2 regions of the Priestia sp. ST2 genome follow, and region 2 is predicted to be linked to the other one. Evidence: a T-box and tRNA genes for the amino acid it is inferred to sense, from the RefSeq annotation. Region 2 holds a T-box; the other holds one or more tRNA genes.
The links. The T-box of region 2 lies ahead of ileS (isoleucine--tRNA ligase). A T-box ahead of a tRNA ligase gene usually reads a tRNA of that ligase, here a tRNA-Ile.
Positions count from the first base shown of each region.

Region 1: it encodes a tRNA-Ile, which carries the amino acid that the T-box ahead of ileS (isoleucine--tRNA ligase) is inferred to sense. The anticodon was not compared.

Region 1 is NZ_JBVVNT010000001.1:376,994-380,200, reverse strand. Features, by position in the region: gene AC0KUU_RS01940 (MFS transporter) at 1-158, opposite strand, end outside; gene sodA (superoxide dismutase SodA) at 288-896, opposite strand; tRNA gene AC0KUU_RS01930 (tRNA-Ser) at 1,094-1,186, opposite strand; tRNA gene AC0KUU_RS01925 (tRNA-Ile) at 1,198-1,274, opposite strand; tRNA gene AC0KUU_RS01920 (tRNA-Asn) at 1,278-1,352, opposite strand; tRNA gene AC0KUU_RS01915 (tRNA-Met) at 1,393-1,466, opposite strand; tRNA gene AC0KUU_RS01910 (tRNA-Asn) at 1,468-1,542, opposite strand; gene AC0KUU_RS01905 (DUF456 domain-containing protein) at 1,605-2,090, opposite strand; gene AC0KUU_RS01900 (Na/Pi cotransporter family protein) at 2,177-3,207, opposite strand, start outside.
Region 2 is NZ_JBVVNT010000002.1:51,894-55,100, reverse strand. Features, by position in the region: gene ileS (isoleucine--tRNA ligase) at 1-1,436, opposite strand, end outside; T-box leader at 1,489-1,730, opposite strand; gene AC0KUU_RS06640 (FAD-binding oxidoreductase) at 1,949-3,207, opposite strand, start outside.

The DNA of each region.
Region 1 (3,207 bases), on a different contig from region 2:
GCAAGATCCGAAAATTCGCCTGATTGTTTCCACAGATAAATGTTAACAAACGAATTGGAAATTGAAATAGCCAAGGCATAAAGACCGCCTATAATTAAAAGCAAAAGTAAATCTTTACTAACTTCTACATCTCCAACTACTTTTTTTAATAAAGGCATATCAAAAAACTCCTTTTCTCTTCTACACCTAGTGTGTGAAAAAGAAAAGGAGATATGTAAAAGAATTGGAAAACAAAAAAGCCAGTAAAGGTAATAATTACTTTACTGGCTCTTAAATACGTCTTTAGCTTATTTTGCAGCGTCGTAACGCTTAGCAACTTCGTCCCATTTTACAACATTAAAGAATGCTGAAATGTAATCTGGACGGCGGTTTTGGTAATTTAAGTAGTAAGCGTGCTCCCAAACGTCTAGACCAAGAATTGGCGTTTTGCCTTCCATTAATGGGCTATCTTGGTTTGGTGTGCTTGTTACTTCTAATTCGCCGTTGTTTACAACTAACCAAGCCCAGCCAGAACCGAAGCGAGTTTTAGCTGCATTTGCAAATTCTTCTTTGAATTGATCAAAGCTGCCGAATTTGCTAGCGATAGCGTCTGCTAATTCACCAGTTGGAGCACCGCCGCCGTTAGGGCAAAGGATTGTCCAAAATAATGAGTGGTTCGCATGACCGCCACCGTTATTGCGTACTGCTGTACGGATATCTTCAGGAACAGCATCTAAGTTTGAAATTAACTCTTCAATACTTTTGCTTTCTAAATCCGCTTTGCCTTCAACAGCAGCGTTTAGATTTGTAACATATGTGTTGTGATGTTTTGTGTGGTGAATATTCATTGTTTCTTTGTCGATATGTGGTTCCAGTGCATCGTATGCATAAGGTAGTTCTGGTAATTTGTAAGCCATGAATAATTCCTCCTTCAAAATATGTAAGCATTTTGGCGCAAAAGCACCATATACGTTTAGATTAGCAAATTTACCCTACTGTTTCAAATAAAAAGTTCCTAATCCATGATTTATATTTACCTAATTCCCATTCGCTATTCTTTTAAACATAAAAAAAGCTTCTTTTTCTCAAAAGAAGCTTTGAATAGACAATAGTATGGCGGAGGAAGAGGGATTCGAACCCCCGCGGGCTTTAACACCCCTGTCGGTTTTCAAGACCGATCCCTTCAGCCGGACTTGGGTATTCCTCCAACCCTATAAATGGTGGACCCTGCAGGACTCGAACCTGCGACCGGACGGTTATGAGCCGTCTGCTCTAACCAGCTGAGCTAAGGGTCCACATGGCTCCACAGGTAGGACTCGAACCTACGACCGATCGGTTAACAGCCGATAGCTCTACCACTGAGCTACTGTGGAACAATATGAATTATGTATGCCACAAACGTAAATTGGAAAATAGCGGCGGAGGGGATCGAACCCCCGACCTCACGGGTATGAACCGTACGCTCTAGCCAGCTGAGCTACACCGCCATGGCTCCACAGGTAGGACTCGAACCTACGACCGATCGGTTAACAGCCGATAGCTCTACCACTGAGCTACTGTGGAACAATATAACATTTACTAGCGACATTAAAAATTTAACATGTTTCTAGCCTAAAGTCAATATATTATTTTAAAACAGCGTATAAAAAATAGGCAATCATCAGCAGTTGAATAAATCCTTTTGAAATAGCGCCACTAAAAAAGCCAATAACCGAACCTACTCCAATTTTTACTGCGTTGCTAATTGTGGTCCGATGAACAATCAGTTCTCCTACAATCGCTCCGATAAACGGCCCTAAAATAATTCCAAATCCCGGAATGACAAACGGACCTACAAGCAGCCCAACTGTACTTCCCCAAACACCTGCTCTAGTGCCTCCGAATTTTTTCACACCAATAATATTAGCTATATAGTCTGCTAAAAAAAGTGCGACAACTAACAATCCTTGTATCACCCAAAATAACCAGCTATAGGAGCTGAAATCATAAAATAAACCGTATATAACAAATCCTAGAGCTACAAATAGCACGCTTGGGATGATGGGATAAACCAACCCAACAAACGATACAACAAAGCTAACGATAATTAATGCCCAACATAAAATAGCCACGTTCGCACCTATCCTTTTTAGTATTACTATTTATCATACAATAACTACACCTATAAAGAAAGACCTTGCTTAAGCAAGGTCTTTCTTTATGTTACCTGTGAATAGGTCTTTGCATAACGATCGCCCAGTACCGCTTCCGCAATATTAACCGCATGATCCCCGACCCGTTCTAAGTTGCTAATAATATCGACAAAAACAATAGCAGCAGATCCTGTACAAATGTTTTCATTCAGACGTAAAATGTGCTTCTTACGAAGTAGACGCTCCATCGCATCAATCTGTTCTTCTTTTTGAATGACTTGTACTGCTTTTTCTCTATCCACTTTTTCTAAAGAAGAGACAGCTTCTTTAACTGTTAGAATAGTCAATTCGAACATATCAGCTAAATCGTTATTAGCTTCTTTGGTCATCTTTACTTTGTTCGTAATTTGATAATCAACAAGCTCAATAATGTTCTCAAAATGATCGCCAATACGCTCAATATCTCGTGCTGTATCTAGAAGAACCGAATGTTCCTCACTTTCTGCTTCTGACATTGAAGAGCGGGATAACAGCACTAAATAATCAGTAATTTTTTTATCCAGATTATTAATCGCATTTTCAATTTGCATAGTAGCATCAGCATGTTGAGGCTGACGTGTTTTTAAATAGCCGTTTGCCTCTTCCAACCCAAGCGTCGCAAACTCTCCCATACGAATCAGCTCTGCCTTTGCCTGACCAAGAGCAATTGAAGAGGACTGCTCAATAAAAATCGGATCAAGATGCTTAGGCTTAAAGTCTATAACAGCATCTTCTCCAGGAATTAGTTTTGTCACAATTAAAGCAAGCAGACCGATCAACGGGAACTGGATAATTGTATTGGTTGTGTTAAAAATACCATGAGCAAACGCAATCGTCATTTCAGGATTCAAATCCATTGCTACTTTCAAATATTCCACAAAACGAGTAAATAGAGGCAAGATAATCAAAAAGATTGTTGTACCAATTAAGTTAAACATGACATGCGTTAAAGCAGCCCTTCTTGCAGCTACACTTGCCCCGATTGAAGCTAAAATGGCAGTAATAGTTGTGCCAATATTATCTCCAAACAGTACAGGCAGCGCTGCCTGTATATCAA
Region 2 (3,207 bases):
GACGCATGTTCCTGAAGCTCTTTGATGCTTTTTGGCGCTACTTGATGCTGGCATGCTCCGCATTCCCACACGTTCAGGGGCGTTCCCCAGTAGCGCTTTCTGCTGATGTTCCAGTCCACCATATTTTCTAAAAAATTGCCAAAGCGACCGTGCTTGATATGATCCGGGTACCACGTCACGCTTTCATTGTTTTTCAAAAACTGTTCCTTCAACGCCGTCGTTTGGATAAACCAGCTTTCATTTGCGTAATAAAGAAGCGGCGAGTCGCATCGCCAGCAAAACGGATAGCTGTGCTCGTGCTTTTCTTTATGATACAGCACATCTTGATTGGCTAAATAACGAACGATATCAACGTCGCAGTCTTTCACGAAACGTCCTTGAAAAAGCGGCACTTCAGACGTGTACTGTCCTTTTTCATCCACTACGTTCACAAATGAAAAGCCGTTTTCTTTTACAACTCTGTAATCATCTTCGCCGTATGCAGGTGCTAAATGAACAACTCCTGTTCCGCTTTGATCCGTTACGTAATCAGCCGTTACGACTTCATGCCCTTTTTCCACTTTCACAAAATGAAACGGCGGGTCATACGACATCCCTTTTAACTCATTTCCTTTATGGTGAGATAAAACCGTATACCCTCCTTTTAACACTTTGTCTGCGAGCGCTTCTGCCACTATATACACGCTGTCGCCTTGCTCAGCGCGGACATAACTCATCTCTTCATGCACCGCGAGCGCCACGTTTGACGGAAGCGTCCAAGGCGTTGTCGTCCAGCCTAAAAAATACTCATTATCGCGGTTTTTCACTTTAAATTTCACCGTTACCGTTAAATCTTTTACATCTTTATACCCTTGCGCCACTTCATGCGAACTTAATGATGTTTGACAGCTCGGGCAGTAAGGTGATACGCGGTGGCCTTTATAAAGAAGTCCTTTATCATGAATCGTGCCAAGCACGTTCCATACACTTTCAATGTATGAATTCTCCAAGGTGATGTAAGGGTCTTCCATATCAACCCAATAGCCAAGCTGCTCCGTGAACGTGCGCCACTGCTTTTCATACACAAACACACTTTCCTTACACTTATTGATAAAAGCTTCTACGCCGTATTTTTCAATGTCATGCTTCCCAGATATTCCGAGCTGCTTTTCAACACCGAGCTCAACCGGAAGTCCGTGCGTATCCCAGCCTGCTTTTCGAATTACTTGATACCCCGTCATCGTTTTATAACGGGCCACAACGTCTTTAATCGTCCGGCCTAGCGCGTGCCCCACGTGAGGCAAACCGTTTGCTGTGGGAGGTCCTTCATAAAATACAAACGACGGCTGCCCTTCTCGGTTTTGAACCGACTGCTGAAACACATTTCCTTTTTGCCACTGCTGCTGGATACGCTGTTCGCGCTCTTGCGAAGACTCCCTTACATTCACTTCTTTCATGTGATACCACTCCTTTTAAAGTTAAAAGCACACAAAGAAACCCGTCCCTATGACTAGGGACGGGTTTTAACCGCGGTACCACCCTGGCTTCTATTGATCCGTTCATCAATAGCACTCAGCAACGTACAATCATACGCGTTCTTTTTAACGGTAGACTACCGTTCAAACTTACTTATCGTTCAGTTTGACTTCTCAGAGAGGATATTCCCCTGCAGCTTGAACACCGGCTTTCAGCTATCACCAGCTCTCTGTGGAACAAACTTGCAGCGTACTGATTCTCTTCAACGAATTTGTGTGCTTTTATTAGTAGCTATTGTATGCATTTTGGAAGGGAATGTCAATGTTTATGATATTTATGTATGTTTCTTCTTATAATACAGCCGTCTATTGATAAAATAACTGCTTACCACTGTTTGCTGCCTTTTTCACGCTCTCAGGAAAAGGCAATGTACACAAAAAACCACCTCATTCAAGGTGGGTATTATTTGCATCTACCACTTGAAAGATGATCTTTAAAACCAGTTAATAAACGGCGGGATGCTCTGAGGGAAATGAAATAGATTGCACGGATCATATGCTCGTTTCACTTCTCGAAGCTTTTTAAAATTCTCTCCATAATAAGCTGTTGGCCAATCTCTGATGAACCGGTCCGGCCAGTTCACATAATCTCCAGTTGTATATCTCGATAAAGCATTTCTTAATTCTTCAATCCATCGAATGTTTGCTCGCTCTTCTGAAGGATGGCTCCATGTAGCAAGGTACTCCTGTGCGATAATAGCATCTCTATAATAGAAGGCCGTTTCATTAGAGCCAACCTCCTCCACTGCTCCTCCAAGAGACTGGTGCCAAATACTAGATTTTTCATTCGGAGCATTTTCTAAAAAATGCTTCATTGTTAAAATAGCGTCTTTTGGAAAAGGTTTATTAAGAAAAGAACCTGACCTTTTTCGAGGGGCAGGTTGGTTTCCGCTCGGATCGTCAAAAAATTGTACAGCTTCAATATATGAAACTTCCTTTATTACTACTTTTTTAGGACACCCAACATCTATTAAAGGCTGCAGGAGTTCCTTTAACTTGAATGATGAACCAACGAATTCACCTTGAGCGATAATCTGATTTGCTTCCTTGGATTTTAACTCAATCTCCGAAGTTAAGCGCTTATCGGTATTTGTGGCCCAGTGCTGCCATGCATCAAAAGCAGCTTCGAAATCTTCCCATTCCCATGTAATTGAAAAGATTGACACCTTTGAGATAGGCTGCACTTTGAATGTAAGGGACGTAACAATACCAAAGTTTCCGCCTCCGCCTCCACAACAAGCCCAAAAGAGATCACTGTTGTGATTTTTATTTGCCTTAATGAGTTCAACTTCTCTCTGTTCATTTACTATGGCCATTTCAACTTCAACCAAATTATCACAGGTAAGCCCAAACAACCTTGATAACATCCCAATTCCTCCGCCAAGCACAAGGCCTACAAGACCAACACTGCTTTCCGTACCTGCAGGGACAGTCGTTCCTTTTTCCCATAATTCATTATATACTTTCCCTAGATTAGCTCCTGCTTCTATTTTCGCTGTCATGTCTTTAGAGTTGAACGTGATTCTATCCATTTCACTGACATCAATCACTAATCCACCGTTTACTAATGAAAAATTTTCATAGCTATGCCTACCGCTTCTTATTCGAAATGGGACATGATTTTCCTTTACCCACTTCAATGCATTTACTACATCGTTTGTATTCTGACAAAATACAATTATTCTTGGAAATT